Regions from separate parts of the Kitasatospora sp. NPDC127116 genome, predicted to be linked through region 3. Evidence: riboswitches for the same ligand, from Rfam matches in the RefSeq annotation. Region 3 holds a riboswitch; each other region holds the start of a gene.
The links. Region 3 has a riboswitch for cobalamin ahead of ACFVHV_RS27360 (cobalamin biosynthesis protein). Riboswitches for the same ligand answer to the same signal wherever they lie in the genome.

Region 1 (4,702 bases), on a different contig from region 3:
GCCGCGCCGATCACGAAGGTGCGGGCGGTGGAGACGCCGTAGCCGCGGTACTGGGCGCCCATCACCACGGTCAGGAAGTCGCCCTCCTCCACCCGGCGGTCGGTGGGCTGGTGGGCGGCCTGGCCGGAGTGGCTGCCGGTGCCGACCGAGACCGGGAAGGCGGCCCGGTCGGCGCCGTGGTCGATCATCCGGCGCTCCAGCTCCATCGCCAGGTGCCGCTCGGTGCGGCCGACCAGGATCGACTCCAGCAGCTCGCCCAGCGCCTGGTCGGCGATCTCGGCGGCGATCCGCAGGTCGGCGATCTCGTGCTCGTCCTTGACCACCCGCAGCCGCTCGACCGTCTGGGCGAGGTCCACCAGCCGGGCCCCCTCGGTCAGGCCCCCCACCGCCCGGTGCCGGGTGACGGTCAGGTCGTGCTCCTCCACCGCCAGTCCCGACACCCCGGACCGCGCGGCGACGGCCGCGACGGCCAGCGCGGAGTCCGACCCGGCCGCCACCGGCAGCCGGGTGACGTCCGGGGCGATCAGGTGCTCCCCGGAGTCGTCCGGCGGCAGATCGTCCGGCAGCGCGAGCAGCGCCCGCTCCCTGGTCAGCAGCAGGCTCGCCCCGCAGGGCGCGCAGCCCGTCAGGTACCGCACGTTCGCCGCGCGGGTGATCAGCGCCGCATCGGCCCCGGCCGCACTGCAGTGCTCCCTCACCCGCTCCCGCCGCCCCGCGTACGCATCCGCCATGCGTCGAGCCTACGAACCCCCGGCCCGAAGCGCCCGCCGAGCACCCCCGGCAGAACCCCCAATACCCCTTGCGCGCCCCCCTGCGCGACCGCGGCACCGTCCCCCTCGGGCCCTCACCCCGCCCCCCACGCAGCGTGCCGCCGAGGGGGCCCCGCACCCCCGGCGGCCCCTCGGACCCCTACCGGTCGCTACGCTCCGTCACGGATATGTCACTTCCGGTCGTGTGCGAGTGCGACCCGGTCGCCGGCCGGCACGTCGACTTCCGTGAGGAGCGCCGGCCCGGGGCGCACCAGGCCCCCCGGAACGCGCACGGCGCCTCCCCACCGCGGGGAGGCGCCGTTCCGGCGTGCGCGGGCAGGCCGCCGCTCGCGGCCGGGTGGCTCAGGAGCCCTCGGGCGTCCAGCGCTTCTCGACCCCGGCGAGCTTCCAGTACCCGATCGCGATCGCCCAGACGACCACGAACAGCCCGGCGATGGCGTAGCCGACGTTGTCCAGTGAGATGTCGGCGATGAAGCCGGTGACCGGGTCGGTCAGATCGAGCTTCTCGTGCAGCACCCCGACCAGCTCGATGGTGCCGATGACGAAGGCCACCGCGATCGACAGACCGGTGATGGTCAGGTTGTAGTACACCTTCCGCACCGGGTTGGCGAAGGCCCACTGGTACGCGAAGTTCATGAACGTCCCGTCCAGGGTGTCGAACAGGCTCATCCCGGCCGCGAACAGCAGCGGCAGGCAGACGATCGCGTACCAGGGCAGCCCGGAGGCGGCGCCCGAGCCGGCCATCACCATCAGGGTGACCTCGGTCGCGGTGTCGAAGCCCAGCCCCAGCACCATGCCCACCGGGAACATCTGCCCGGGCCGGGTGATCGAACGGGTCGCCCGGTTCAGCACCCGGGCCATGAAGCCGCGCGAGTCGAGGTGGGCCTCCAGCTCCTTCTCGTCGAACTTCCCGGCCCGCATCGATCGGAACACCCTGAGGATGCCGAGCAGCGCCGCCAGGTTGAGCGCGCCGATCAGGTAGAGGAACACGCCGGAGGTGGTCGTCCCGATCACGCCGAGCCACTTGTGGGTGGCCGACTCGTCGTCCATCAGGGTGTTCGCCAGCTGCGCGCCGCCCGCCACCAGGGCGGCCATCAGCACCACCATCGAGGAGTGCCCGAGGGCGAACCAGAAGCCCACCGAGACCGGCCGCTTGCCGTCCGCCATCAGCTTTCTGGTGGTGTTGTCGATCACCGCGATGTGGTCGGCGTCGAAGGCGTGCCGCATCCCGAGGGTGTACGCGGTGATACCCAGGCCCACCCCGAAGACCTGGGTACCGACCGCGTACTTCTCGGGTGCGACCAGGAAGATCAGCGTGCCGAAGGCCACCACGTGCATGGCCACGATCACCGCCATCAGCCCGGCGGTACGGACGGTGTCCTCGCGCCGCCACTGGAAGCTGGGCAGCGCGGAGGGGGCCGGTTCGGCCCCGGCGGCAACGGTTTCGGGCAGGGTCATCTGCGGATCACGCTCCAGCACCTCGTGGAAAACCTCGTGAGATGCCGTGGCCGGTCTCCTGGCTGACGGGACACCCGCACCCGCCTTCCCAAGCGCACGAGGCGCCCAGTGGCTCCATGGGTACGGACGACGTTCCTCCGCGGACGGAGGAACGACCCGATCACAGTGGCGAGGGCCGCTCCGGGCTGGGACCCCTGAGGGTCCGTCACCGGTCTTCCCGAGCACCACGGCGGGGAACACCGTAGGGGTCACGCCCCGACCCGTGCAAGGTTGCGCACCTGCGCAGGTGTCCAGGATCACAGACCGCCGCCTGCGAGAATGTCCGCATGCATCTCGTACCGGCCGACCGCGCGGGCCACCGCACCATCGACGGGCACCGGGTCTGCGAGGCCATCGCCGCGATCGGCGACCCGGCCCACGTCCGGTCCTGGGCCGAGCGGTTCTCCCTGCTCGCCGACCCCGGCCGGCTCGCCCTGCTGCTCGCCCTCCACCGGGCCGGGCCGCTCGCCGTCACCGACCTCGCGGTCGCCACCGGCATGCGCGACCCCGCCGTCTCCCAGGCCCTGCGGCTGCTCCGCACGGCCGGCGTGGTCACCGGCGACCGGGACGGACGCGTGGTGCGCTACCAGCTCGTGGACGAGGCCATGCGCCCCCTCCTCGACGAGTGCGCCGCCGGTGAACACCACGAGCCCACCGCGGCCACGGGCTGACCCACTGGCCCGGCCCCGGAACCGCGCCGCGGCCGGAGCGGATGAGTACGATCATGACGTGCCGTCCCGCCCCCACGCCTGGCCCGCCGACCGGTGGAACACCCGACCGGTCAGGGCCCGCGTGCTGGCGGTCGCCCGCACCCTCACCTCGGCCACCCGGGTCCTGGACGTCCTGACCCTGCTGAACCCGGACGGCATCGACCGGTACTTCACCGTCAACCCCGGCTCCGCCTTCGCCGACCGCGCCCTGGACGAGTACCTGCACGGCCTGCCCGGCTTCACCGTGCTGGACTGGGAGGACGCCGTCAGCCGCCGCTTCGACCTGGCCGTCGCCTGCGCCGTCCACTCCTCCATGCACCGGCTGGACGCCCGCCTCGTCGTCCTCCCGCACGGCGTCGGCTACAACCGGCTGGTCACCGAGTCCACCGGCGACACGGTCACCGCCGCCGGTCTGTCCCGCAACGAACTCACCCACCGCGGACGGGTGTTCGTGGACGTCCTCGGCCTCTCCCACCCCGAGCAGCTGGACCGGCTGCGGGTCTCCTGCCCCGAGGCGCTGGACGTCGCCCGGGTGGTCGGCGACCCCTGCTTCGACCGGATGCTCGGCAGCCGGCGCTCCCGCGACGGCTACCGCGCCGCACTCGGCGCCACCGGCGGCCGACGGCTCGTCGTCGTCAGCTCCACCTGGAGCGAGCACTCCTTGTTCGGCCGCCGCCCGGACCTCCCCCGGCGGCTGGTCCGCCGGCTCCCCGCCGACGAGTACACGGTCGCCGTCGTCCTGCACCCCAACGTGTGGAGCCGCCACGACCCCGAGGCGCTGCTCGACGACGCCCGCCGGATGGGCCTGCGCCTGATCCCGCCCCACCAGGGCTGGCAGGCCGCGCTCGTCGCCGCCGACTGCGTGATCGGCGACCACGGCTCGGTCACCGTCTACGGCGCCGCCCTGAACCACCGCACCCTGCTCGTCGCCACCGGCGCCGCCGAACTCGACCCCCGCTCCCCCGGCTACGCCTTCGGCCAGGCAGCGCCCGTCCTCGACCCGGACGGGGACCTCGCCGCCCAGGTCGAACAGGCCCTCGCCCGGGACCCGGCCGACCTGAGCGCGATCACCGACCGCTCGCTCGCCCACCGCGGCGAATCCGCCCGGCTGCTGCGCCCGCTGCTGCACTCCTTCCTGGCCGGGCTGGACGAGCCCGGGGACGAACCGGCCCTGCCGCCCTACCCCAGGCCGGCCCCGTGCCCCGGCACCGTCGACCGGCCCACCGCCTACGACGTCGAGGGCCGGAGCGAGGGCACCGAGGTCAGCCTGCGGCGCTACCCCTTCGACCCGCACGACCACGCCCCGCGCGGCTTCCACGCCCTCACCGACGAGCACCCGGGCGACGCCCTGCGCTACACCGCCGAGGTCCTGGCCCGCACCGAGGTGCACGCCGAACGCCCCGCCGCCCGCTGGCTCGCCGACTCCGCCGCCGAACTCCCCGGCCTCGCCGTCGCGGTGGCCGCCCTCGGCCCGGCCCGCCACCTGCTCCGACTGCGCGCCGGCCTGCTGCTGGAGGCCCGCGCCGAACCGGACTGGACCTGCCCCGACCCCGCCGTCGACCCGCTGCTGCTCGGCTCCGCCGTGGCCTGCTGGCTCGCCGACGGCGGCGACCCGGCCGGCCTCCCCCGGCACGGCCTCACCGTCCGCACCGGCGAGCACCGCACCCGGGTGTCCTTCCGTACCGGCCCCTGAGAAGGGCGCTACTCCGGCAGCTCCCGCAGCCG
Region 2 (4,702 bases), on a different contig from region 3:
CCGTGCGCGCCAACCAGCACAACGACGGCGGCTGGAACTACAGCAAGGCCGCCGGCGACCCGACCGCGCTCGCCCAGGGCAGCGACATCGACATGACCGGTGCCGCCATGGCCTCCCTGTGTGTCGGCGGCGTCCCGGGCACCGACGCCGCGATCGTGGCCGCGAAGAACTTCCTCAAGGGCAAGCTCGCCTCCTCCGGCGCCTTCAACGCCATGTTCGGCGTCAACACCGACTCCAACGGCTGGGCCGTGTCCGGCCTCAACGCCTGCGGCATCAACCCCCAGGGCACCGACTTCACCAGCGGCACCGGCAAGACCCCGGTCGACTTCCTCGTCGCCCAGCAGTTCAAGCCCGGTGGCGGCTTCAAGTACCTGCCCACCGACACCTCCCCGTCCCCGTACGCCTCCGTCGACGGCCTGCGCGCCGTCGCCGGCGCCGGGTTCACCGCCACCCCGCCGGCGCCGACCACCGCGGGCGAACCCGCCTGGGCCGCCACCACCGGCTTCACCGCGGGTACGGCCGCCCGGCTCGCACTGGTCGTCGACGACGGCACCAGCAACCTCAAGGTCTGCGCCGTCACCCTCACCCCCACCGGCACCACCACGACCCTCGGCGACGTCCTCGACGCGGCGGCCACCGCCACTCCGAGCGGCTGCGTCACCTCCGTCACCCCGTCCACCGGCGGCGGCACCGTCACCGCGCTCAACGGCACCGCGAACAGCGGCTCCTCCACCTGGAAGGTCGGCCTGGACGGCGCCACCGCCACCGCCGCCACCCGGGCCGCCACCGTCCACCTCGGCGACACCGTCTCGCTGAGCTACGGCAGCTGATCCACCGACAGGGCGAAGCCGCGGCGGCAGTCCCGCGGCGGCCGTGCGTGCTCGGCTGCGGCGGTCGGCAGCGTACTGCTGCACGACCACCTCGTCCGGCGCCGGCGGGCACCTCACGCCCGACCCCTGTGCCCCGGCCTCCCTCGTCGGGGAGGCCGGGGCGTCGACGTGTACGGGCAGGCGGGTCAGGGAGCGGTGATGCCGGGTTGGGCGCCGGCACCGAAGGACCAGCCCTCGACGTCGCCGGGGGCCGGGTTGTAGCTGCCCGCGCCGAGGCCGCTGTACGACCAGGGGCCGCCGTGCTGGGCGTGCCAGTACGACCAGTAGGCGCTGCCGGTGGGGTTGGTGCAGGTTGTCGGCAGGCTGTTGACGGTGCAGACGAAACCCGGGAAGCGCGGGTGGAAGGCGTAGCTGAATCCGGCGCCGGTCAGCGCGGCCAGGCCGCTGGCCGGGTCGCCGAGCGCACAGCCGGTCTGGATGCCGCCGCCGACAGCGGTGAAGTCGACCACGACCGTGACGCCGGTGGTCCCGCCGCAAGCGGCGGCCCGAGCCTGCGGGGCCTGGACGGCGGAGACGCCGAGCAGACCGGCGGTGAGGGCGGCGGCCGCGGCGATCGAGCCGAGCGTACGGCGGACCGGGCGCGCCGGAGTGAGGGTGTCGCTCATCGGTGAACTCCTCCTGGTTTCGGGCGTGTTCAGTACGCGGCCGGGGCCGGGCAGGCCAGGGTGGGCGCGTCCGGGCGGGCCCCGGCGGCGGAGAGCGTGGCGAGCGGGGTGCCGGCGAGGCCGAGGACGGCCTGCGCGGTGGCCCGGGCGCCGTTGCCCGCGTTGAAGCCGGAGGCGTCGTAGGCGACCGCACCGCGCACGGCAGGGTCGGCCGAGCAGCCCTGCTGGAACTTCACCAGCCGGCTCCAGCCCTTGAGGCCGGCGCCGAAGCGCCCGCCGGCCAGCAGCGCCTGGGTGGCGAGGCCGGTGGTGTTGGCGTTGGACGTGGTCGCCCCGGCGGCCGCGAACCCGCCGTCGGCGTTCTGGTGCGCGGCCAGCCAGCCGAGGCCCCCGTTCGCCTTTGCGGTGCGGCCGGTGGCGGCGAGGGCCTGGACGGCGAGCGCGGTGGCGTCCGGGTCGCCGGTGCAGGTCGCCTGGCCGAAGGAGACGGGGAAGCCGCCGTCCGCGCACTGGCTGTTGGCGAGGTAGTCCACGGCCGCCGCCGGGGCGTCACCGGGCGTGCGGTGCAGGGCGATCAGGGCCAGCGACTGGCCGAAGGCGTTGCTGTAGTCGCCCCACTGCGAGCGGTCCGAGAAGCGGCCCTCGGCGGTCTGGAGCGAGCGCAGCCGGGCCGGCAGATCGACGCCACCGAAGGACGCCGCGTTCCCGCCGCGCACCTCGACGGCGAGCAGCAGCTTGGCCGTCGCGCCCGCGTAGGCCTCGGTGGTGCCGTCGCCGAGGTAGCCGCCGATGACCTCGGGCTTCGCCAGCCAGGCGGTGGCCTTCGCGGCGGCCTCGTCGGAGCTGTGCGAGGCCGCGAAGGCCAGCACGGCGTCGATGGTCAGGCCCTGGTCGGGGTAGGCGGTGCCGTTGAACACGGACTCGAAGTGGTCACCGTCGACGAGCTGCCGGGCCAGCCAACCGCCGGCGGCGGCGTCGGGACGGACCGTCGGCGACGAGGTCGCGGCGGCGGGAGCGGCATGGGCGGTGGCCGCCGCCGGGAACAGGGTGGCGAGGGCGAGGGCGGGTATCGCGAGCGGGCCGAGGGAGCGGCGAACGGCGGGCATGGGCTGCCTTTCCGGGCCCGCGCGCAGGGGCCCGGAAGGCGTCGGCGAGCGCCGAGGGGCCAGCGGGCTCCGGCCCGCAGACCACGACGGGAGGAGGGGTGACACACCTCCGCCGACGGGTACTCGGGCTCGCCGCCGACGCGGGGTCGGCGGCCTACCGTTGCGGGTCAGCGCCGGATTCGAACCGGACTTCCCCCATCGGCGGAGTCACAACATGACGGCCCATCATGGCGATGCCCCGAACAGCGGGTCAAGAGACCCCGGGCCCGAATCCCCGTTGAACAGTGGCCTCGTCATCACCGAGCCGAGGCCGACGAGGCCGACGAGGCCGGCCAGGCCGACGACCTGATCACCACCGACGACGGGGCCGTCCGGTTCGCAGTGAGGCTCGCCCTTGGTCCAGGCCTCATGACGCTTGAGCGGGGCGGGTGAGGGCGTGCCAGCCGCTGTAGCCCCCGAGGAGGTCGGAGACCTCGGCGAGACCGTGGTGGCGCAGCAGGCTGGCGGCGATGGAGGAGCGGTGGCCGCTGGCGCAGTGGACGACGAGGGGGCGGTCGGTGGGGATCTCGTCGAGGCGGCCCGGGAGTTCGGTCAGGGGGATGTGCACGGATCCTTCGATGGAGCCGGTTTCGCGCTCACCGCAGGTGCGCACGTCCAGGACGGTGGGGGGCTGCGCGTCGGTGAGGGCGGTACGGAGCTGGTCGGCGGTGAGGCGGCCGGCGGGGGCGACCTCGTCGGCGAGGGCGGGCAGGGCGTTGCCGGGGTTGCGCAGGTAACCGGCGATGCGGTCGAAGCCGATGCGGGCGAGGCGGGTGACGACCTCGCCCTCGCGGTCCTGCGGGGCGATGATCGCGATGCTGCTGTCGGGGGTGAGGACGGTGCCGGCCTGTTCGGCGAAGCGGCCGTCGACGGGGACGTTGATGGCGCCGCGGATGTGTCCCGCGCCGAAGTCCTGGGGGCTGCGGGCGTCGAGGACGACGGCGCCCGCGTTACGGGCCTCCTTGAAGCCCTCGGGGCACAGCGGGCGGGCTGCGTTCGCGGGATCGAGCAGCGGGCGGTCCTTCCGGTTGAGGGCGGCGTCGTGGCCGAAGTAGGCGGGGGCGGTGGACTGGCCGGCGGTGACGATGCGGACGAAGGTGTCCTGGTCCATGGGCCGGCAGGCGTAGTTGGTCAGTCGCTGCGCCCCGATGGTGGACTGGCGGTCGGCGGAGAGGTTCTTGCCGCAGGCCGAGCCGGCACCGTGGGCGGGGAAGACGAGGGTCTCGTCGGGCAGAGCGAGCAGCTTGCGGTGGACGCTGTCGTAGAGCATCGCGCCGAGTTCGGCGGCGGTGACGCCGGCCGAGGCGAGCAGGTCGGGGCGGCCGACATCGCCGATGAACAGCGCGTCGCCGGTGAGCACACCGTACGGGACGGTGTCGTCGGGCTGCTCGAAGACCAGGATGCTGATCGACTCGGGTGTGTGGCCGGGGGTTTCGAGGACCTGGACGGTGACGTCGCCGAGTTCGATCCGCTCACCGTCGGTGAGCTTGCGGATGGGGTACTCGGTCTCGGCGCGGTGACCGTAGCCGATCCAGGCGCCGGTGCGGGCGGCGAGTTCGAGGTGGCCGGCCAGGAAGTCGGCGTGGAAGTGGGTGTTGATGACGCCGACGACGGTCAGGCCACGCGCCATGGCGTCGGCGAGGTACTCGTCGACGTCCCGGCGGGGGTCGACGATCACGGCCCGGCCGGTGCGTTCGTCGGCGATCAGGTAGGAGGCCTGGGAGAGGCAGTCGAGGTAGTACTGGCTGAAGATCATGGGGTTGTCTCCTCCGGGTCGGGCCTCGGCCTTCTCCTGGTCGGCGAAGCCGGATTCCTGGGCGCCACAGCGCCATCGTGATACCCCCCTCGGTATATTTGCGAGCATACGGCTTCGGGAGCCGATACGGGCGGGGGTATGTCCGAACGATTTCAATAATACCCCCGGGGGTACTATGGTGAAGCCATCGAGGGGGCCGGCCACCGCCGCCGAGCCGATACGGGCGGGGCCGAGGACGCACCGGCCACGCCGCCGTACCGGGCCACCGGGCCCGTACGGACGCCCGCGCCGCCCCCGACCTGCCGG
Region 3 (4,702 bases):
GCCGACCGGCAACTCGACCAGCTGGGCCGGCCGTTCGGAAGCGGGCGGGGAGACGTGCGGCCCGTCCGGGCACTGCGGGTCGGGCGCGGCCGGGTCGCAGGCGAAGCGGCAGCCGTCCACGGTGGCGATGGACGGCAGCAGGCCGGCCAGCGCGCGCACCATGGTCGACTTCGCGGTGCCCTTCTCACCGCGCACCAGCACGCCGCCCACGGCCGGGGAGACCGCGTTCAGCAGCAGCCCGAGCCGCAGGTCGGCCATGCCGACGATCGCGGTGAACGGATAGCGGACGTCACTCATGCCGTACCCCACTCCTGTCGTGCCCGGTTCCGCGGCACCGTCCGGTCCTGTGATCCTGCCCGGTTCCGTGATCCTGCCCGGCTTCGTGATCCTGCCCGGCTTCGTGATCCTGCCTGGTCCCGTGATCCTGCCCGGCTCTGCTGCCGTAGCCGGCACTGCCGCCGTACCCGGCTCATGCGTCACTCCCAGGGGCCCCGGGCGGGACGAACGGCAGCGATCCGGCCGCCGGCACCCCGCCCTCGATCAGCTTCCACAGCGCGTCGGTGTCGGCGTGCTCCTCGATCAGGTCGCCCAGCCGGTCCAGCCGGGCCTCGCGCGCCGCGGCGAAGGAGGTGTCCGGGGCCGGGACGAACGCCCGGCCCGACAACGCGGCGACCTCGCGCAGGAGTTCGCGGCGGAACCCGTCGTTCTCCAGCGCGCCGTGCCAGGTCGTGCCCCAGACCGGGCCCACCCGGCAGCCGTCCAGACTCCGCCCCCGGCCGTCGGAGACGAACGTGTCCCCGCCCTCGACGGTGACCACCCCGTGGTGGATCTCGTAGCCCTCCACCCGCTGCCCGAACGCCTCGCCGACCGGCCGCGCCAGCACCTTCTCGGCGCCGAACCGCACCTGCGTCGGCAGCAGGCCGAGGCCCTCGACGGCCCCCGCCTTCGACTCGACCTCGTCCACGATCGAGCGCGCCAGCATCTGGTAGCCGCCGCAGACCCCGAGGACCGGCAGCCCGGCCGCCGCCCGCGCCCGCAGCGCCGGCTCCAGGCCGCGCTCGCGCAGCCAGGCGAGGTCGGCGACGGTGGCCCGGGTCCCGGGCAGCACCACCAGGTCGGCGTCGGCCAGCTCCTCCGGGCGGGTCGCCCAGCGCACCAGCACGCCCGGCTCCTGCGCGAGCGCGTCCATGTCGGTGAAGTTGGACAGCCGCGGGAAGCGCACCACGGCCACCCGCAGCACGTCCGCGCCGTACGGCCCGGGCCCGTCCGCCCGGTCCACCACCGTCGACAGGTCCAGCGAGTCCTCGGCGTCCAGCCAGAGCCCGGGCAGCATCGGCAGCGTGCCCAGCACCGGACGGCCGGTCAGCCCGTGCAGCATCTCCAGCCCGGGCGCGAGCAGCCGCGCGTCACCGCGGAACTTGTTGACGAACCAGCCGGCCACGTGCCGCTGGTCCTCCGCCGACAGCAGCGCCAGCGTCCCGTACATCGCCGCGAAGACCCCGCCGCGGTCGATGTCCCCGACCACCACCACCGGCAGGGCGGCGGCCGTCGCCAGGCCCATGTTGGCGATGTCGCGGTCGCGCAGGTTGATCTCGGCGGGCGAGCCCGCGCCCTCGCAGACCACCACGTCGTAGCGGCCGCGCAGGTCCGCCAGGCACTCCAGGGCACGCTCCAGCAGGACGGGCTTGCGCTCGCGGTAGTCCAGCGCGCCCACCTCCGCCACCGGCCTGCCGAGCAGCACCACCTGGCTGCGGCCGTCCGCGCCCGGCTTGAGCAGCACCGGGTTCATCGCCGCCTCCGGCTCCACCCGGGCGGCCTGCGCCTGCATCGCCTGGGCGCGGCCGATCTCGGCGCCGTCGGCGGTGACGAAGGAATTGAGCGACATGTTCTGCGCCTTGAACGGCGCGACCCGCACGCCCTGGCGGACGAGCCAACGGCAGATCCCGGCCGTCACCACGCTCTTGCCCGCGTCCGAGGTCGTCCCCGCGACCAGCAGCGCCTTGCTCATGCCCGTCCCCTCTTCCTCAGCAGCATCCGCAGCAGGACGTGCCCCGCGACCGTCGTACCCAGCGCCAGTGCGCCCACCCGCCGGGAGAGCGCACAGGCGCGCTCGATGTCGTCCACCGTCACCGGCCGCAGCTCCGCACCCAGCACGGGCCGGTGCTCCACCCGCTCGCCGTACCGCAGCGCCCCGCCCAGCCGTACGCCCACCGCGCCGGCGAACGCCGCCTCGGCCTGGCCCGCGTTCGGGCTCGGGTGCGCGGAGCCGTCGCGCCGCCAGACCCGCCAGGCCGTACGGGGCTCGGGCGCGGCGGCCACCGTCAGCAGCGCCGTCAGCCGGGCGCCCGGCCAGCCCGCCAGGTCGTCCAGCCGGGCCGAGGCCCAGCCGAACCGGGCGTGGCGCGGTGAGCGGTGACCCACCATCGCGTCCAGGGTGTTCACGGCGCGGAAGGCCAGCAGGCCGGGCGTGCCGGCCAGGGCGCCCCAGGTCAGCGCGTTCACCACGGCGTCGGCGGTGTTCTCGGCCACCGACTCGACCACCGCCCGGGCGATCTGCTGCCCGTCCAGCGCGCTCGGGTCCCGCCCGCACAGGTGCGGCAGCCGCTCCCGGGCGGCCGCGAGGTCGCCCGCGGCCAGCGAGCGGCCGATGGTGCGCGCCTCCCGGGTCAGCGAGGTGCCGCCGAGCACCGTCCAGGTCGCGGCCGCCGCCAGCACCGCCCGGCCCAGCGGACGCCGGCCCACCGTACGGTCCAGGGCGAGCGCGCCCGCCGCGACCGCGCCCACGCACAGCGCCGTGTACCCGGCCCCCGCGCCGCGGTCGTCGCGCCACAGCCGACGCTCCAGCCGGGTCGCGGCGCTGCCGAAGACGGCCACCGGATGGCCCCGGCGGGGGTCGGCGAAGCGGGCGTCGGCGACATGGCCCGCGACGGCGCCGAGCGCGAACGCGGCGGCGCGGGCCAGCGGGCGCGGCGAGGAGGAGGGCCCGAGCGGGGTCATCGGGGGCACGGCGGAAGGCAGCTCGGAGTCCGGTGGGGCGGGGCAGCCTGCATCGCGTGCGTGTCCTCACTCAGGGTCCGCGCCCTGGATCGACGTGACGGGGGCGAGAGTCTCCTGGCTTCCGGGTCGAACGCACCCCCGGAGCCTTCCAGCGGCCGTCGACGGCCGCCGTGGCGATGTTCCGAGCGTGCTCCCCGGTGACAGTGGCGGGACCGCGCCGGAATTCCACCGGCTTCCTCTCCATGCCTCCGTTTGGCCCCAGGATCCCATCACGGGCCCGAACCGGGAGTCAACCGAGGTCACGGAGGGGTTGGTCACACGCGGACGCCGCCGACGCGCCGGGGGATCGCCGGCGCGGGGCCGCCCTCCACCGGGAACACCACGTCCCCTCCCACCGGGGCACCGCCGGCTCCGCCGCCCCGCCCTCACCACCGACACCCCTGCCGCCCGCTCCCGGCACCTCCTCGGCGCCGCCGGGCCGCCGCCCGGGTGACCCGGACGGCCCAGCCCGGTGGCCGGGCGGACGGAGCGCCGGTGAACTGGTGCCCGAACACCGTCCGGTCCGTGAGCAACAGAGCGGGGAGCGAAATGCGTTGGGGAACCGCCGCCGTCGTGGCGGCCGCCGCGGTCGGGGCCGCCGTGCTGGTGATCGGCCGTCGGGCCTCCGAGCGGACGGTCCGTCCGGTGGCCGCCGTCCCGAAGTCCGGGCCGGTCCTGGTCCGCGGCCTCGCCCCCGGCCGCGTCACCTTCACCCGCGGCCCCGAGAGCCTGCGCCCCGGCCGCTGGGCGGTCGAGTGGGCGGACGGCGGGCACGCGGTCGTCGAGGAGGTCCTGCACAGCGACGAGCGGGGCGTCACCCGCCGGCTGCTCCGCGCCGACCGGGGCACGCTCACCCCCGGCACCGAGGTCCGCTTCACCCCCCGGGTCCACCTCGGCGACCCCACCGAGGCACTCGGTCTCCCCTTCACCGACACCACCGCCGACGGCGAGCTCGGCGCCCTTCCCGCCTGGCGGCTCGACGGCAAGCGCGGCACCTGGGTGATCCTGGTGCACGGCCCCGAGGCCGACCGCCAGCAGACCCTCCCGGTGCTCCCCGTCCTCGACCGGCTCGGCCTGCCCGCCCTCGCCGTCACCTACCGCGGCGACCAGGGCGCCCCCGCCTCCCCGGACGGGCTCAGCCACTTCGGCGAGACCGAGTGGCGCGACATCGAGGCGGCGGTACGGCTGGCGCTCGACAGCGGCGCGGGCAAGGTGATCCTCTACGGCTGGTCGGTCGGCGCGACCACGGCCCTCCAGACCGCGGCCCGCACCGCGTGGCCGCACGCCGTCAGCGGCCTCATCCTCGACTCGCCGGTGCTCGACCTCCCGGTCTCCGCCCGCCGGGACGCCGCCCGGGCCGGGTTCCAGGGCGTCGCCGCCGAGCTCGGGGCCCTGGCCGCGGAGGGCCGCACCGGCGTCGACCTCGCCGACTTCGCCCGCATCGCCGACGGCACCGACCTGCGGGTGCCCACCCTTCTCCTGCACAGCCCCGAGGACCGGATCGCGCCCTTCGGCAGCGCCGAGAAGCTGGCCGCCGCCCGTCGCGACGTGGTCAGCCTCCAGGCCTTCCCCGGTGCCGACCACGCCGCCCTCTGGAACACCGCTCCCGACCGGTACACCGAACTGCTCCGCCGCTGGCTCACGCCGCTGCTGTAGGGCGCCGCCG

Region 1: linked by a shared signal. The riboswitch ahead of ACFVHV_RS13065 (HoxN/HupN/NixA family nickel/cobalt transporter) and the one ahead of ACFVHV_RS27360 (cobalamin biosynthesis protein) in region 3 are both predicted to bind cobalamin.
Region 2: linked by a shared signal. The riboswitch ahead of ACFVHV_RS26695 (peptidase) and the one ahead of ACFVHV_RS27360 (cobalamin biosynthesis protein) in region 3 are both predicted to bind cobalamin.

Annotation. Positions count from the first base shown of each region.
Region 1 is NZ_JBHXTL010000025.1:19,054-23,755, forward strand. It holds gene ACFVHV_RS13060 (aminopeptidase P family protein) at 1-731, opposite strand, end outside; gene ACFVHV_RS13065 (HoxN/HupN/NixA family nickel/cobalt transporter) at 1,113-2,228, opposite strand; cobalamin riboswitch at 2,259-2,472, opposite strand; gene ACFVHV_RS13070 (metalloregulator ArsR/SmtB family transcription factor) at 2,555-2,938, shown strand; gene ACFVHV_RS13075 (hypothetical protein) at 2,997-4,670, shown strand; gene ACFVHV_RS13080 (AAA family ATPase) at 4,679-4,702, opposite strand, start outside.
Region 2 is NZ_JBHXTL010000073.1:28,070-32,771, forward strand. It holds gene ACFVHV_RS26685 (hypothetical protein) at 1-830, shown strand, start outside; gene ACFVHV_RS26690 (flagellar hook-length control protein FliK) at 1,016-1,495, opposite strand; gene ACFVHV_RS26695 (peptidase) at 1,525-2,601, opposite strand; cobalamin riboswitch at 2,698-2,819, opposite strand; gene ACFVHV_RS26700 (rhodanese-like domain-containing protein) at 3,008-4,396, opposite strand.
Region 3 is NZ_JBHXTL010000076.1:23,818-28,519, reverse strand. It holds gene ACFVHV_RS27370 (putative cobaltochelatase) at 1-297, opposite strand, end outside; gene ACFVHV_RS27365 (cobyric acid synthase) at 470-2,008, opposite strand; gene ACFVHV_RS27360 (cobalamin biosynthesis protein) at 2,005-2,997, opposite strand; cobalamin riboswitch at 3,105-3,237, opposite strand; gene ACFVHV_RS27355 (alpha/beta hydrolase) at 3,586-4,692, shown strand.